2 regions of the Pseudomonas sp. LBUM1666 genome follow, and region 2 is predicted to be linked to the other one. Evidence: riboswitches for the same ligand, from Rfam matches in the RefSeq annotation. Region 2 holds a riboswitch; the other holds the start of a gene.

Region 1 (8,948 bases), 900 kb from region 2:
CCACGCTTTGCGCACCGTCGCAGCGACCATCGTCCAGTTGCACCGCGGCATTTTCCAACGCCGGCCCGGTGGTCACGCCGGCATGAATTTCATAGCCGCTGACCGGCGCGTCTTCGAGCGCCAGACGCCCGCGCACATTGCGCAACTGCTTCTCTTCTTCGAGCTGGGTTTCGAACGCCAACAAGCCCAAACCGGCGCTGGAACCCGGTGCGCCTTCGAGGCCCAGCGGGTCGTGTACCTGTTCACCGAGCATTTGCAGACCGCCGCAAATCCCCAGCACCTTTCCGCCGTACCGCAGATGACGACTGATCGCGGTGTCCCAGCCATTGGTCCGCAGGTACGCGAGGTCGCTGCGCACGCTTTTCGAGCCGGGAAGAATGATCAGGTCCGCCGGTGGAATCGCCTGACCGGGGCCGACAAATTGCAGATCCACCTGCGGATGCAAGCGCAGCGGATCGAAATCGGTGTGGTTGCTGATGCGCGGCAGCACCGGCACCACCACTTTCAGCACCTGGTCAGCCTTGTCGGTCTGACGCTGGTCGATGCCGTCCTCGGCTTCCAGGTGCAGGTCCATCACGTAAGGCAGAACGCCGATCACCGGTTTTCCGGTGCGCGCTTCCAGCCAGTCCAGCCCCGGTTGCAGCAAAGCGATATCGCCGCGGAAACGGTTGATGATGAAGCCTTTGACTCGTGCCTGCTCGCTGGGCGACAGCAGTTCCAGCGTGCCCACCAGATGCGCAAAAACCCCGCCGCGATTGATGTCGGCGATCAACACCACCGGACAATCCACCGCCTCGGCAAAGCCCATGTTGGCGATGTCACCGGCACGCAGATTGATCTCGGCCGGCGAACCCGCGCCTTCGACCATGACCACTGGATAAGCCGCGCTCAGCCGTTCATGGGAGGCCAGCACTGCTTGCATGGCGATGGCTTTGTAGTCGTGATACGCGACCGCGTTCATCGTCGTGACCGCACGGCCATGGATGATCACTTGAGCGCCGGTGTCGCTGTTGGGTTTGAGCAGCACCGGGTTCATGTCGGTATGAGGCTCAAGGTTGGCGGCTTGGGCTTGCACCGCTTGCGCACGACCGATCTCGCCACCGTCGGCGGTCACGGCACTGTTAAGCGCCATGTTCTGCGGCTTGAACGGCACGACGCTGACGCCCTGACGCGTGACCCAGCGGCATAACGCTGTCACCAGCGTGCTTTTACCGGCGTCGGAAGTGGTGCCCTGCACCATCAACGTAGTCATTGGGTTTCCTTGGCGTAGGCTTGCAGGGCTTTTTCGAGACGGGTGAAATCCGCGTCATCGGAGGGCAAACCGAAACGCACGCTGCTGTTGTGCGTGAACAACCGCAGCAGAATGCCGCGCCGGGCCATGAACTCATGCAGGGCTTCGGCGCGTTCGGTGATCAACCATTGAAACAACGCGCAGCCACCCTGGGGTTTGAAACCGTGGTGTTCAAGCAGCAGCGCCAGACGTTCACTGGCTTCATCAGCGCGAACCCGTTGCCGGGCATGCCCTTCGGTATCCAGCAGGCAGGCCTGACCCAGCACCCGCGTCGGCCCGCTGACCGCCCACGGCCCCACTTGCTCGGCGAGCAACTTGAGCAACTTGCGCTCGGCCAGCACGAAACCCAGGCGCACACCGGCCAGGCCAAAAAACTTGCCGAAGGAGCGCAGCACGATCAACCCGACCTGATTGGCAAAAGGTGCCAGGCTCAGCTGCGGCGTGTTGTCCATGAACGCCTCGTCCACCACCAGCCAGCCACCGCGCTGGGCCAGCCGCGAGTGCCAGTCGAGCAGGCGACTCGGCGTCAGGCTCAGGCCGGTTGGGTTGTTCGGGTTGACCACCACCAACACGTCGAGGCTGTCGAGAAAGAAGTCGACTTCCTGCTCCAGCACTTCACGCACGATGTAGCCATTACGGCGCCACGCTTCGGCGTGTTCGGCGTAACACGGCGAGAGCACGCCGACCTTGCCCGCCCGGCGCAAACGCGGCAGCAACTGGATCGCCATTTGCGAGCCGGCCACCGGCAGCACCTGAGCGGCGCCGTAATAATCACAGGCCGCCTGCTCCAGACCGTCATCGGTTTCCGGCAATCGCGCCCAGGCCCGCAACGGAATCTCCGGGACCGGAAACGGCCAGGGCGCGAGGCCGCTGGACAGGTCGAGCCAATCGGCTTCGGCGATGCCGTAATCGAGCGCCGCCTTGCGTAACCGACCACCGTGTTCAAGCATAAAATTCAGCCCCCACGCAGAGGATCAGCAACCATAACCATACCCCGCGCTGGACCAATTGCCAGCCACGGTCGATGGAGTCGGCGTCCGCCGGCATGCCTTCGCCCAGTTGCGGACGCTGATGCAGTTCACCGTGATAAATCGCCGCCCCGCCCAACTCGACGCCGAGCGCACCGGCACCGGCCGCCATCACAGGACCGGCATTCGGGCTGTCCCAGGTCGGACCCTGGGTACGCCAGCATTTCAGCGCCAGTCGGGTTTTGCCCAGCAGCGCGTAGGTCAGCGCCACTAGGCGTGCAGGAATATAGTTGAGGACGTCGTCGATCTTTGCCGCCGCCCAGCCGAAACGCTCGAAGCGTTCATTGCGGTAACCCCACATCGCATCCAGCGTGTTGCTCAAACGGTAGAGCACCACGCCAGGCGCGCCGGCCACGGCAAACCAGAACAGCGCAGCGAATACCGCGTCGCTGCCGTTCTCCAATACAGATTCGGTAGCCGCGCGGGCAACTTCAGTTTTATCCAGTTCGCTGGTCTGGCGGCTGACCAGATAACTGACACGTTTGCGCGCCTCGTCCAGATCATCGCTGCGCAGCGCCTTGGCCACCGGCTCGACGTGTTCACCGAGGCTGCGCATGCCGAGGGCGCAATAGAGCACGAGAATCTCGACGATCCAGCCGACATAGGGAGCCCAGGAAAACGCCGTGGCCAGCAGGGTCAGCGGCAACACCGCGATCACCCAGGCAGTGACGCCATGACTGCGCCAGCCGCGACCTTCACCATTGAAACGTTGCTCGATGCGGTCGGCAAAACGGCCGAACGCCACCAGCGGATGCCAGCGTTTGGGTTCACCCAGCAGCGCATCCAGCGCAACCGCGGCGACACTCAACAACGCCACACTCATTGACTCACTCCCCAATAATTTTCATACAGCAACTCACTGAGCGGACGCGCCTGCGCCCAGCCTTCGAGTACCAGCATCGGCGCCGGATAAAATTCCTTGACCGGGCCGAGACAAAGAACAGCCAACGGCTTGGCTCCGGCGGGCAAACCCAGCAGGTCCGCCAGGGCTTGCGGCTCGAACAGCGAGACCCAGCCCATACCCAATCCTTCAGCGCGGGAGGCCAGCCAGAGGTTCTGAATCGCGCAGGACAACGAGGCCATGTCCATTTCCGGCATCGTCCGACGGCCGAAGATGTGACGCTCGCGATCGTCCATCAGCGCAGCGACCAGCACCTCGGCGCAGTCGTTGATGCCTTCGACTTTCAGCTTCATGAATTCATCGGTGCGCTCGCCGAGGGCTTCGGCGGTGCGGATGCGTTCTTCTTCCACCAGTAGCTGGATCTTGCCGCGCAGGGCCCGATCGCTGATGCGGATGAATCGCCAGGGCTGCATCAGGCCGACACTCGGCGCCTGATGCGCGGCTTCAAGCAGGCGCCGCAGCAACTCGGGCTCGACCGTGCCGCCGCTGAAATGACGCATGTCACGCCGTTCGCCGATGGCTCGGTAGACCGCTGCGCGCTCAGCTTCGGAGAAGGCGTTGTCAGTCATGGCCTCTTCGCGAGCAAGCTCGCTCCCACAGTGGATCGCGTTTCGTTCAATGTAGGAGCGAGCCTGCTCGCGAAGGCGTCCTTAAGGTCTGGCGCAAACAGCGCGGCAATCGCCGATGGATTAGACGGGAAATAGAAGTGCACGTAGGAAGCCGTCATCCGCCCCTCACGATAAACCGCCTCTGCCCCTCGCCCACCGTTAGGGCTCAGGCCACGAGCGATGGGCTCAAGCTCGGTACTGGTCAGCGAGTGGTGATAGGTGTGGCCGCGCAACGAACCTTCCGGCAACTCGACCGCCTGCAACGCTAACGCGGCCAGACGCTTTTGCATCACCGCATCACCGGCCAGCAAGCCGACCAGTTCCGCGCGAGTGCCCTCGACATCGGTCAACGAATCGAGCAGATAAAGCATGCCGCCGCACTCGGCCAACAACGGTTTGCCCGCCGCATGGTGAGCGCGGATTGCGGCCAGCATCGTGGTGTTCTGTGACAGCGCCACATGATGCAATTCGGGATAACCACCCGGCAGATAAAGACTGTCTGCCTCCGGCAATTGCGTGTCACGGATCGGCGAGAAAAACGACAACTCGGCGCCCATGGCTCGCAGCAAATCCAGGCTCGCGCCGTAGGTGAAGGCAAACGCTTCGTCACGGGCCACGGCGATACGCACGCCGGCCAGCAACGGTTCTGCAGCGATCACATCAGGCGCGGCGAATTCCACCGCCGGTGGCAGCGCGACCTCACAGCTGCTGGCCAGCGCATCGGCCGCCGCATCGAGGCGCAGATCGAGATCGTTCAACTCACTGGCCTGAACCAGACCTAAATGACGACTCGGCAACTCGATCCCGGTTTCCCGGGACAAGGCGCCGTACCAGCGCAAGCCTTCAGTGAGGCTGCCTTCGAGTAATTGTGCGTGACGCAGGGTGCCGACGCGGTTGGCCAACACACCGGCAAACGGCAAGTCCGGCTGATAACGCGCTAGCCCCAGGGCCAGTGCGCCAAAGGTCTGGGCCATGGCGGTGCCGTCGATCACACCGAGCACCGGCACACCGAAGTGTCGCGCCAGATCAGCGCTGGACGGCGTACCGTCGAACAACCCCATGACGCCTTCGATGAGGATCAGGTCCGCTTCGCCGGCGGCTTCCCACAACAGCCGACGACTTTCCTGCTCGCCGACCATCCACATGTCCAGTTGATAAACCGGTGCACCGCTGGCGCGCTCGAGAATCATCGGGTCGAGAAAATCCGGGCCGCATTTGAACACGCGAACCTTGCGCCCTTGATTGCGATGCAAACGGGCCAGCGCGGCGGTCACGGTGGTCTTGCCCTGACCGGAGGCCGGCGCGGCAATCAATACCGCCGGGCAATGACGTGGCTGACTCACAATTCGACGCCTTTTTGCGCTTTGATCCCGGCCTGGAACGCGTGCTTGATCACGCCCATTTCGGTGACGGTGTCGGCCAGTTCGATCATCTCCGGCTTGGCGCCGCGACCGGTCACCACCACGTGCTGCATCGGTGGGCGGGCCTGCAAGTCGCTGAGCACTTGGTCGAGATCCAGATAGCCGTGCTTGAGCGCAATGTTCAATTCATCCAGCACCACCAGGCCGATCGACGGATCACGCAGCAATTCGCGAGACACAGCCCACGCGGCTTCAGCGGCGGCGATGTCACGCTGGCGATCCTGGGTTTCCCAGGTGAAGCCCTCGCCCATCACATGAAAACGCACCTGTTCCGGGAAGCGCCGGAAGAACAATTCTTCGCCAGTGCTGCTGCGCCCTTTAATGAACTGCACCACGCCACACTGCATGCCGTGGCCCATCGACCGGGCAAGCATGCCGAAGGCCGAGCTGCTTTTGCCTTTGCCGTTGCCGGTCAGCACCAGCAGCAGGCCACATTCATTCGGGGAATTGGCGATGCGTTCGTCGATCACGGCTTTTTTGCGCAGCATGCGCGCCAGATGACGTTCGTCACGATCGGGGGTATCAGTCATGGGGGAGCTCTCCGTTGAGGCTGGATAACGGCGGGCAGGCACAAGAATAGACGGCAAGAAGCCTGGCATCGCCCACCGTGATGCCGCTGGATGGATCAGGCCGGTCTCCGGGCTCATGAGCGGCGCTGGCCTGACTGCGCGCCTTCCCATGTCGAACATCAACACAGTGGCTCAAGGCGCAGCCTTCACTCATTTACCGTTGCGGGGGCAGCGCCGGGATCATGGCTCTTCGTCGCTTGAAGAGAGTCACTCACCGGCTTCCCTGTTTCACTCTGTCGACCAAGGTCACAGAGCACCTGAAACAAGCCGCGAAGGTTAGAGGGTTGGGGATGGAGCGTCAATTGAAGACGGGCAGCGTGCGGGCGAATAACTGCCGTCGATCAATTATCTGACGCCAATCTTGTGCCACACTCTCAGCGGTGATATCAAAGAGCCACAATCTCACAACACAATAACAAGGGTGAGCCACATGCAAGGCATGATCATCAGCAATCCGAAGCTGGAATTCCTGCGCCCGGTGCTGGAACGCTGGTTTGACTGTATCGACCGCTACAACGCCGTGCGCGGCGATAACGACACGCCTTACTGGTTCGACGAAAAAGCCAACCTGAGCCTGCTGTCCGCCGCGGCCTGGACGGCGGAAATGGTTACGCTGCAACAAACACCGACCCGTAAACAGACCGAAGAAGGCGAACGCAATGGCCGCGCCGATCTGTTTATCGCGACCAGCGAAGAACGCGCTTACCTTCAGGCGACCCAGCGCTGGCCACGCGTCAACAGCCTGAACCTGACTCAAGCACTGCAAGACATCACCAGCGATGCCAAACGCATCAGCTACGCCAGCGACCTGAAACTCGGCTGCCTGTTCGTTGCGCCGCAAAAAGCCCAACAAAGCGCCACCCCGGAAGAACTCCAGGACATGGTCGACGATCTGCAAAAGGAACACACCTGCGCCGTGGCCTGGTACTTCCCCTATGCCTATCGCAAGTTGCGCAACGAAGCCGGCAACTATCACCCCGGCATTGCCGTGCTGTTCAAGGAAGCCCGCGGCTGACCGGTTGAACCATCGCGCACCTGCGCTTCTCTATTGATTAGGTCAATGCATTCATAGGGAAGATCAGCATGCGCAAGCCCCCGCTCGTTCTCGTCATCGTGCTCGCCGGAGGGCTTGCCGCCTGTGGTGAAACCTCCAGGTTGCAAGTCTCCGACGGCTACGGCCCGTCACCCAAACTGCCAGAACCGAACAAGACCCTGATCCCGACGGTGAACATCGCCCCGGCGATCGGCTGGCCGGACGGCACGAAACCCATCGCCGCGACGGGGACTCAGGTGGCGGCTTTTGCCGAAGGTCTCGATCACCCGCGCTGGCTCTACGTGTTGCCTAACGGCGATGTGCTGGTCGCCGAAACCAACGCACCGCCTAAACCCGATGACGGCAAAGGCATTCGTGGCTGGGTCATGGGCAAAGTCATGGGCCGTGCCGGCGCCGGCGTACCGAGCCCGAACCGCATCACGCTGCTACGGGACAAGGACCACGACGGCATCGCCGAAACCCGCACGGTGTTCCTGGAAAACCTCAACTCGCCCTTCGGTATGACCTTGGTCGGCAATGACCTGTATGTCGCCGACACGGACCGCTTGCTGCGCTTCCATTATGAAAATGGCGAGACGGCGATCAAGTCGCAGCCGATGAAGGTGATCGACCTGCCGGGCGGTACGCTGAATCACCACTGGACCAAAAACGTCATTGCCAGCAAGGACGGCAGCAAGCTGTACGTCACGGTGGGCTCCAACAGCAACGTGGCCGAAAACGGCATGGACAAGGAAGAAGGTCGCGCGGCGATCTGGGAAGTGGATCGCGCCACCGGTAACCATCGAATCTTCGCCTCGGGGATTCGTAATCCAAACGGGCTGGCCTGGGAACCTCGGAGCGGCGCACTGTGGACGGCGGTCAACGAGCGCGACGAAATCGGCAGCGATCTGGTGCCGGACTACATCACGTCAGTGAAGGACGGCGGGTTCTACGGCTGGCCTTACAGTTACTACGGTCAGCACGTCGACATTCGCGTCGAGCCGCAAAACCCCGACCTGGTGGCCAAGGCCATCGCGCCGGACTATGCGGTCGGCCCGCATACCGCATCGCTGGGCCTGACGTTTGCTGAAGGCAACAGACTGCCAGCGCAGTTCAAGGAAGGGGCATTCATCGGCCAGCACGGCTCGTGGAACCGTAAACCGCACAGTGGCTACAAAGTGATTTTCGTACCGTTCAGCGCAGGGAAACCGATCGGGCAGCCGGTGGATGTGCTCACCGGCTTCCTCAATGACGAGGAAAAAGCCATGGGCCGGCCTGTGGGTGTGGTGGTTGATCAGCAGGGTGATTTGTTGGTGGCGGATGACGTGGGCAATAAGGTGTGGCGCGTATCGGCGGCCAAGTAAGCGATTAGCGCTTGCGGCACAGAGTTAACCCATCGCCCAACGGCAACAACGACAGGTCCACACGCGAGTCATCCTTCAAGGCGCGATTGAGCGCCTGGATGGCTCGGGTGTCTTCGCTCTCGGGATTGTCCTCAAGCACCCGTCCGCTCCACAGCGTGTTATCAAACACCGCCAGACCGCCGACGCGCAGCAGACGCAATGCGTGCTCCAGATAGCGTGGGTAGCTGGCTTTGTCGGCATCGATGAAGATCAGGTCGAATGGCTCTTGCTGATCCAGCTGAGCCAGGGTTTCCAGCGCGGGCGCCAGACGCAGATCGATCCGTTCGGCAAGCCCCGCCTCCTGCCAGTAACGGCGCGCGGTGGCGTTGTAGTCGCCGGGAATGTCACAGCAGATCAGCGAACCGTCATCCGGCAATGCAGCCGCCATGCACAACGCGCTGTAACCGGTGAAGGTGCCCACTTCCAGCAGACGCTTGGCGCCGGTGAGTTTCACCAGAAGCGCGAGGAACTGACCTTGCTCGGGCGCTACCTGCCAGCGAGCCATGGGTAGCGCTTGGGTTTCGTCACGCAAACGCTTGAGCAACGGCGTTTCGCGCAGGGAAACGTCGAGCAGGTATTGATACAGGGAATCGTCGAGATTGAGTGTGCGAGCGGTCATGACAACCTCTGCCATTTAGGGGTTGCGTGCCAAGTGCTCCGGTTGCAAGACGCGCTTGGCGCTCAGATAGGCTTT
Region 2 (8,948 bases):
GATCATGATCGGTACGCGGGAGATGTCTGGCTCGCCGGCAATCAGATTGAGGAAGGTCACCATGGCCTTCTTCGAATCGAGCATCCCTTCGTCCATGTTGATGTCGATCACCTGGGCGCCGGCTTCGACCTGTTGCAGGGCGACTTCCAGGGCTTCGGTGTAGTTGTCTTCACGGATCAGGCGGGCGAACTTGGCTGAACCGGTGATGTTGGTCCGCTCGCCGACGTTGATGAACAACGAGTTGCGATCGATGGTGAACGGTTCCAGGCCCGACAGGCGGCAGGCCTTCGGGATGTCCGGAATTTCACGCGGCGCATAACCGGCCACGGCCTTGGCGATGGCTTCGATATGGCCCGGCGTGGTGCCGCAGCAACCGCCGACGATGTTGAGGAAGCCGCTTTGGGCGAATTCTTCGATGACCTTGGCAGTTTCCGACGGCAGTTCGTCGTACTCGCCGAATTCGTTCGGCAGGCCGGCGTTCGGGTGCGCGGATACGTGGGTGCTGGCCTTGTTCGACAGCTCTTCCAGGTACGGACGCAACTCGCTGGCGCCGAGGGCGCAGTTCAGGCCGACCGAGATCGGCTTGGCGTGGGCCACGGAGTTCCAGAAGGCTTCGGTGGTCTGGCCGGAGAGCGTACGGCCGGAGGCATCGGTAATGGTGCCGGAGATCATGATCGGCAATTCGACGCCGAGTTCTTCGTACACACCTTGCACCGCGAAAATCGCCGCTTTGGCGTTCAGGGTGTCGAAAATGGTCTCGATCAGGATCAGGTCGGCGCCGCCTTCGATCAGGCCTTTGGTGGCCTCGGTGTAGTTTTCCACCAGTTCATCGAAGGTCACGTTGCGGTAGCCGGGGTTGTTCACGTCAGGCGACAGCGAGCAGGTGCGACTTGTAGGACCGAGCACGCCAGCGACGAAGCGCGGCTTGTCCGGGGTTTCCAGGGTCTTGGCGTCTGCAACCTTGCGCGCCAGACGTGCGCCTTCTACGTTTAGCTCGTACGCCAGGCCTTGCATGCCGTAATCGGCCTGGGACACCTGGGTGGCGTTGAAGGTGTTGGTTTCCAGAATGTCGGCGCCGGCATCCAGGTAGGCTTTCTCGATGGCGCCAATCACGTCCGGGCGTGTCAGGATCAACAGGTCGTTGTTGCCCTTGACGTCACTTGGCCAGTCGGCGAAGCGTTTGCCGCGGTAGTCCTGCTCTTCGAGCTTGTAGCTCTGGATCATCGTGCCCATGCCGCCATCGAGAATCAGGATGCGCTCTTTGAGGGCGTGCTTGAGAGCTTGAAGGCGAACACTGCGATCGGACATTTGGACTACTCGGAAAGACCATGACGAAGGGGCGGGATAATAGCAAACCTGTGCGGTTTTAGAGCATGTCCCGGTTTTGCATGAATATCGCTCATGTTTGAGTGGGGTGCAGACCGGTAGAATCGCGGCGTTTTTTCATGATCGGGACCAGGGATATGTCTTTTCGCGTCGTCAGCATGGTTTTGCTGTTTTTAAGCTGGGGCGCCGCCGCGCAGGATCCGGCCATTTCCTCTGCCATTTCCTACAGCCGGGACATACAACCGATCTTCACCGAAAAGTGTGTGGCCTGCCATGCCTGCAATGACTCCGCCTGTCAGCTCAACCTGGGCAGCGGTGAAGGGGCTGCTCGTGGCGCGACCAAGATCCCGGTCTACGACGGCGAACGACGCCAGGCTGCCGCGCCGACCCGGCTGTTTTATGACGCTTTCGGTAAACGCGCCTGGCAGCAAAAGGACTTCTATTCGGTGCTCGACGCTCAGGGCAGTCAGGCCGCGTTGATGGCGCGGATGCTTGAGTTGGGCCACAAAACTCCCTTGCAACCCAACGCCAAGTTGCCGGAGGACATCGTCCTTGGACTGAACCGGGAAAACATGTGCGCCATGCCGGCCGAGTTCGACGGCTACGCCAAATCACATCCCAAAGAGGGCATGCCGCTGGCGGTCACCGGTCTGACCGACCAGCAATACCAGACGCTGCAACGCTGGCTGGCGTCCGGCGCGCCGATTGACGAGCAAGGCCTTGTGCCGAGCGCCAAAGAAGCGTTGCAGGTGGTGCAGTGGGAAAACCTGCTCAATTCACCGGGCGCACGGCAAAGCCTGGTGGGGCGCTGGTTGTTCGAGCATTGGTTTCTCGCTCATCTCTATTTCAAGGACGGCGAGCCGGGGCATTTTTTTCAATGGGTACGTTCGCGCACACCGACCGGCCAGCCGATCGATCTGATCAACACACGCCGCCCGAATGACGATCCAGGCACTCAGGTGTATTACCGCTTGTGGCCGGTGCAAGGCGTGATTGTGCAGAAAACCCACATCACCTACCCGTTGAGCGCGGCGAAGATGGCACGGATCAAAAGCCTCTTCTATAACGGCAATTGGCAGGTCAACGCCTTGCCAGGCTACGGGCCGGAGCGACGGGCCAATCCGTTCACCACGTTCGAGGCGATCCCGGCCCAGGCGCGTTATCAATTCATGCTCGACAACGCCGAATACTTCGTCCGTACGTTTATTCGCGGCCCGGTGTGCCGTGGGCAGATCGCCACCGACGTGATCCGCGATAACTTCTGGGCACTGTTCCAGGCGCCTGAGCACGATCTCTATATTATCGATCCAAACTACCGCGGCCAGGCCACACCGTTGCTGGCGATGCCGGGGCAGAACGACGATGTCGGCAGCGTCCTGAGCCTGTGGCATGACTACCGCAACAAGCGCAACGAGTACGAGGCGCTGCGCCGTGACAGTTACGCCGATGCGCCGGCGCCGAGTTGGTCGACCTTGTGGGCCGGCAACGACAACGCCTTGCTGACGATCTTCCGGCATTTTGACAGTGCCTCGGTGAACAAAGGCCTGATCGGTGACGTGCCGCAAACGATGTGGCTGTTCGACTTCCCGCTGCTGGAGCGCACGTATTATCAGTTGGCAGTCAACTTCGACGTGTTCGGCAACGTCTCCCATCAAGCCCAGACCCGCCTGTATTTCGACCTGATTCGCAACGGCGCCGAGCAAAACTTCCTGCGCCTGATGCCGGCCGATTCGCGGGACGATTACCTCGACGACTGGTACCAGAACGGCGGAAAATTCAAGATGTGGCTGGACTACGAGGCCATCGACAACGACAAAGAGACGGCGCTGGTACTGGACAAAAAGGACCCGAAACGCGATTTCGCCCTGCAGTTGCTGGCCCGTTACGGCGACCTCAACGCCAAGCCGGATCCGATCAACCGTTGTGACGGCGCGTATTGCTCGCGGCCGAACATAGATCTGGCCTTGCAGAGCGCCGAGCAGGCGTTGAGTCGCCTGACTTCGTGTCCGGCGGCCGGGCTGAAGGTTATCGATAAGTTGCCGGAAGCGACCCTGCTGCGCATCGAAACCGCGGGCGGCAAGCGCGAGATCTACAGCCTGCTGCGCAACCGGGCGCACAGTAACGTCGCGTTCCTGCTCGGTGAATCCCTGCGGTATCAGCCAGGGCTCGACACATTGACTATTTATCCGGGTGTGCTCAGCAGCTATCCGAACTTCATGTTCAACATTCCGGCCGAGCAAGTGCCTGAGTTCGTGGACGAGATGGAAAACGCCAAGGACGCCAATCGGTTTGAAAAAATCGTCGAACGCTGGGGGATTCGTCGCAGCCATCCGCAGTTCTGGTTCTACTTCCATGACCTGAGCCGGTACGTCCATGAGACCGAACCGGTGGAAGAGGGTGTGCTGGACATGAACCGGTACGAGAATCATTGATCGACCTTTGAGGGTGGGTTGGTGTCGGATTTGAAAGGGTGGGAAAATGCAGCGATCGGTGGCTTAAAGGCCGGATTGACGGTGAACCGGTGAGGATGGCGATAACCGCTCTTTCCCGACAAAAATACTAGGACTTTGTACGGCGCGATGATTGGCGTAAACTGCGCCCAAGCCTGCGAGGAGTTTCCATGACCGCTATTACCATTACCGACGCCGCCCACGATTATCTGGCTGATCTGCTCTCCAAGCAGAACACCCCAGGCATCGGCATCCGCGTCTTTATCACCCAGCCTGGCACCCAGTACGCCGAAACCTGCATTGCCTACTGCAAGCCGGGCGAAGAAAAACCTGAAGACACGGCGCTGGGGCTCAAAAGCTTCACCGCTTACATCGACTCGTTCAGCGAAGCCTTCCTGGACGATGCGGTAGTCGATTACGCCACCGACCGTATGGGCGGCCAGCTCACCATCAAGGCGCCAAACGCCAAAGTCCCGATGGTCAATGCCGACAGTCCGGTCAACGAGCGTATCAACTACTACCTGCAAACCGAGATCAACCCGGGGCTGGCCAGCCACGGCGGTCAGGTCAGCCTGATCGATGTGGTCGAAGACGGCATCGCCGTGCTGAAGTTCGGCGGCGGTTGCCAGGGCTGCGGCCAGGCAGACGTCACCCTTCGCGAAGGCATCGAGCGCACCTTGCTCGAGCGCATTCCCGAGCTCAAGGGCGTTCGTGACGTCACCGACCACACGCAGAAAGAAAACGCCTACTACTAAGTAAGGCGTTCGCTGCAGACATAAGAAAACGGCGCCCCGTGAGCGCCGTTTTTTTATGCGTGAAATTCACTGACGCCTTCGCGAGCAGGCTCGCTCCCACAGTTGATCGCATTCTAATGTGGGAACGAGCTTGCTCCGGGCGGCGTTCCGACGATGAGGCCCTATGGCCGATACAAATGCGCATGTCCTGCGCGATACAGCGACGACTCACTGAAGTGATCACTGCCCAAAACCCGACCCACCAAAATCAACGCCGTGCGCCGAAACCCCTTGGCTTCAACCTTCGCGGCAATGTCTTCAAGCGTCCCCACCACCCAATCCTGATCCGGCCAGGTCGCCCGGTGAATCACCGCGATCGGGCAATCCGCGCCGTAATGCGGCAGCAATTCGGCCAGGATCTTCTCCAGATGATTGACCCCCAGATGAATCGCCATAGTCGCCCCGTGCTGCGCCAGGCTGCCGAGCTCTTCGCCCGCGGGCATGGCAGTCTTGTCGGCGTAGCGGGTCAGGATCACGCTTTGCGACACGTCCGGTAACGTCAGTTCCGCGCCCAGAAGCGCCGCGCAGGCCGCCGTGGCCGTGACACCGGGAATGATTTCAAACGGGATGTCGAGTTCGCGCAGGTAGCGAATCTGCTCGCCAATCGCACCATAAAGACTCGGATCTCCAGAGTGCACCCGGGCCACGTCCTGGCCCTTGGCATGGGCAGATTTGATCAGCTCGATGATCTGTTCCAGGTGCAGTTCGGCGCTGTTGACTACCTGTTCGGCGCGATGGCCTTCCAGCACGGCGGCGGGCACCAGGGAGCCAGCATAGATGATCACCGGGCAGCTGCGAATCAGCCGTTGGCCTTTGACCGTGATCAGTTCCGGGTCGCCGGGACCTGCGCCAATGAAGTAGACGGTCATCGTCGGTTCCTGTGAGAAAAAGGGGCTGGGCAAGGCTTCAGATGAAGATTGCTCATGATCAAAGACGGGGATTATCGAGGATTTTATGCAGCGCCGGCCAACGCCAAGGTGGCCTGGGCATATTTTTGTCGTGAGATCAGCAATTTTGCCGGTGCCTGGGCCAAGTGTTCGGCCAGGGCCAGGGCGGCACTTTCCGCGACGCCGTAGCAGCCGGTGCGTTCGAACGCGATGTCTGAACGATGGCTAAGTTGCGGTTGATAGACGGCCAATTGTTCGCAGCTGAAATACTGCAATGGTAACGCAAGCTGTTCGGCCAATTCGATCAAGCCAGGCTCTTCGCGCTTCAGGTCGATGCTGGCCAGGGCCTTGATCTGGTGAAGTTCGATTTTATGAGCCTGTAACGCCTGATCGAGCAGCGCCCGCAGCGTGCTGACGGGGCAGCCGCGCTGGCAGCCCAGGCCGACCACTAACGTCGGCGCTGTGCTGATCTCAATCATGCGTGGTACTGACCATCGCTTTTGCGGCGGAACAACCAGGCACTGATCAGGCCCAGGGCCAGCCAGAATGCCACGTTGGTCAGCTGCGAAGCGATTTTGAACTGCGCTTCCAGGGCTTCCGGAGCCAGCATCGAGTGGACTTCCGGTTGTGGTGCGCCAATCACGTGAGGAACGGCCAGGATTGCCACGCCGAGCACTTTCATTAGCCAGTGACGGCTGAACACAATCAATGCGATGCCGACGGCGGTGGAGGCGGCCGTGCCGATCCACCAGATCTGCCGTTGCGCCAAATCAGCCGCGGCAGTGCCCGGCAGCTCAGGCGGCAGACCGAGGGTCGGTGCCAGCACGAACGTGGCGTAACCGGCCAGGCCCCAAAGCAGGCCTTGGGAGGTTTTGGTCGGTGCGCGCAAGGTATAGAGGCCAGCGAGCATCAGGGCGAAACCGACTGCTACCACCAGGTTGCCGCCGGTGGTGGACAGCACGCGCTGCCAGCCGTCTTCCGGTTCCCAGGCTTCAGCATCGTGGGTGTGAGCGGCGACAGCACCTGCGGCGTGTTCGTGAACTTCAACAGCGGCAGGCTCGGATTTTTCGTAAGTCTCGGCCTGCAGAATCAGCGGAGCCACCCAGAAACTTTGCAGCAGGGTCAGCAACAGGGCGGCCAACAGCCCGGTGAACCCTGCGGTTTGCGCAATACGCTTGATCATGTCAGCAGGTCTCAATGGCACGGGAACGCAGAGCTGTGGCGGGTATCGTGCGCGGCGTTGTGCACCGCTTCGATGTGCGAGAAACCGGCGAAATACACAAGGCACGCGCCCAGGATCGACGCGCATGCGGCGGCGGTCAGGCGTTGAGTCAGGGTATTGGTGGTGCTGGCGGTGCTCTTATCGGTGTTGCTGCCGGTGCTGCTGATGATCGACATGGCGCTTCCCTCTGGTCTGTCAGCGGGTGATATAGAGCGCATGGAAGACCCCTGCGAGTCGGGCACGCAGAGATTCAAACAGCGCCCGCCCACCGCGGGTTTGTTATTCAGTGATCGTAATGGTCACTTTGTGTTGCGGGCCGGTCTCCGGGCTCACGAGGGGCGTTGGCTTTCGCCTTGACCTGCAAGCATCACCTTCCCATGCCGAACTGCTGGCACAGTGGATCTGACGCTTCGCTCGCTTACCGTTGCGGGGGCAGCACCGGACTGACATGACTTTAGAGTAAAGCACATGATTCACCGGTTTCCCGTTTCACCCTGTGAAGGGCACCCGTAACAAGGCGTGTAGGAGAGCATGGGCGAGGGTTGGGCGTCAATTGGCAAGGGTTCTCAACTCGAGACCAAGGTGACTTCTTCGCGAGCAGGCTCGCTCCCGCGGGGAAATGCGGTCACTGTGGGAGCGAGCCTGCTCGCGAAGGAGCCGGTGCAGGCGCTACAAGACATTGACCCGCCCCCACACGATGCGTAGCCTTGCGCTTTCGAGGTTCTTCGGCGTCTGCCGAAGCTAAGAAGGGAACGCGGTCGATGCCGCGGCTGCCCCCGCAACTGTGAACGGTGATGTTCGCTGCCACGCCACTGCAAACCCTGTGCAACGGGTTCGCGGGAAGGCGCAGCGAATGCCTGGCCCACAAGCCCGGCACACCGTCAGCCAGGAGACCTGCCTCGACACAGATTCTCACTACAACCGGGCGGGGTGATCCGGTGGCGAACTCTTCCGCGCGCGCATCCGTCGCAGCGATTGTCGTCCCGTATGCCCGCCACCTTGCCAAAGGGCATTCGATGAAAACACTGGCCAAACTCCCCGTCACCATCGTTACCGGTTTCCTCGGCTCGGGCAAAACCACCTTGCTGCGGCACATGCTCGACAACGCCCAGGGCCGCCGCATTGCGGTGATCGTCAACGAGTTCGGCGAGCTGGGCATCGACGGCGAAATCCTCAAACAGTGCTCCATCGGCTGCACTGAAGAAGAAGCCAACGGCCGCGTCTACGAGCTGGCCAACGGCTGCCTGTGCTGCACCGTTCAGGAAGAGTTCTTCCCGGTGATGCGCGAATTGGTCGCCCGTCGCGGCGACCTCGACCACATCCTCATCGAAACCTCGGGCCTGGCCCTGCCAAAACCCCTGGTGCAAGCCTTCCAGTGGCCGGAAATCCGCAGCGCCTGCACCGTTGACGCGGTCATCACCGTGGTCGACAGCCCTGCGGTCGCCGCCGGCACCTTCGCGGCTTTCCCGGACCAGGTCGATGCCCAGCGCAAACTCGACCCGAACCTGGATCACGAATCGCCGCTGCACGAGCTGTTCGCTGACCAACTGGCCAGCGCCGACCTGGTGATCCTCAACAAGGCCGACCTGATCAGCCCTGAAGACCTGGCCCGCGTTCGCCTGGAAGTCGCTGAAGAACTGCCACCAGCGGTGAAAGTCATTGAAGCCAGCAGCGGTCGTCTGCCACTGGACGTGCTGATCGGACTCGGCGCCGGTTCTGAAGAACACATCGACAGCCGTCACAGCCATCACGATCACCACCATGAAGGCGAAGACGATCACGACCACGATGCCTTCGACTCCATCTCCATCGAACTGCCTCAAGCCGACGAAAGCCTGCTGCTGGACGCGTTGACCCAACTGGTGGTCCAGCACGGCATCCTGCGCGTCAAAGGTTTCGCGGCGATCCCGAACAAACCGATGCGCCTGCTGATCCAGGGCGTGGGCACGCGTTTTGATAAACACTTTGACCGTCAGTGGGGCGCCGACGAAGCGCGCACCACGCGTCTGGTGTTGATCGGCCAGGAACTGGACGCCACTCTGCTTGAAGCGCAATTGCGCGCCGCGCTCAGCGTTTAAGCCATGCATCTGCTCAGGACCCAACCCGGCGGTTTCGTGTCGGATGACAACATTGCCGACCTTGGACAAACCCCCGCCGAGCTGGTGATCCTGTGCAGCGGCGACTCCAGCCTGGCGTTGCTCGCCGAAGCGGCGCAGCAGTTGCCCGACGATTACCCCAGCGTGCGTCTGGCCAATCCGATGCAGGTGCA

The links. A riboswitch is a leader RNA that binds a small molecule or an ion and turns the genes downstream of it on or off. The one in region 2 is predicted to bind cobalamin.
Region 1: linked by a shared signal. The riboswitch ahead of cobO (cob(I)yrinic acid a,c-diamide adenosyltransferase) and the one ahead of ACA056_RS16240 (CbtB domain-containing protein) in region 2 are both predicted to bind cobalamin.

Annotation. Positions count from the first base shown of each region.
Region 1 is NZ_CP166789.1:4,480,898-4,489,845, forward strand. It holds gene ACA056_RS20470 (cobyric acid synthase) at 1-1,252, opposite strand, end outside; gene cobD (threonine-phosphate decarboxylase CobD) at 1,249-2,241, opposite strand; gene cbiB (adenosylcobinamide-phosphate synthase CbiB) at 2,234-3,142, opposite strand; gene bluB (5,6-dimethylbenzimidazole synthase) at 3,139-3,789, opposite strand; gene ACA056_RS20490 (cobyrinic acid a,c-diamide synthase CobB) at 3,786-5,171, opposite strand; gene cobO (cob(I)yrinic acid a,c-diamide adenosyltransferase) at 5,168-5,779, opposite strand; cobalamin riboswitch at 5,861-6,094, opposite strand; gene ACA056_RS20500 (hypothetical protein) at 6,249-6,833, shown strand; gene ACA056_RS20505 (PQQ-dependent sugar dehydrogenase) at 6,902-8,215, shown strand; gene ACA056_RS20510 (O-methyltransferase) at 8,220-8,873, opposite strand; gene ACA056_RS20515 (C40 family peptidase) at 8,889-8,948, opposite strand, start outside.
Region 2 is NZ_CP166789.1:3,585,370-3,594,317, reverse strand. It holds gene metH (methionine synthase) at 1-1,308, opposite strand, end outside; gene ACA056_RS16265 (fatty acid cis/trans isomerase) at 1,464-3,758, shown strand; gene nfuA (Fe-S biogenesis protein NfuA) at 3,947-4,531, shown strand; gene cobM (precorrin-4 C(11)-methyltransferase) at 4,693-5,439, opposite strand; gene ACA056_RS16250 (cobalamin biosynthesis protein) at 5,523-5,936, opposite strand; gene ACA056_RS16245 (CbtA family protein) at 5,933-6,640, opposite strand; gene ACA056_RS16240 (CbtB domain-containing protein) at 6,652-6,855, opposite strand; cobalamin riboswitch at 6,977-7,205, opposite strand; cobalamin riboswitch at 7,381-7,595, shown strand; gene cobW (cobalamin biosynthesis protein CobW) at 7,696-8,757, shown strand; gene cobN (cobaltochelatase subunit CobN) at 8,761-8,948, shown strand, end outside.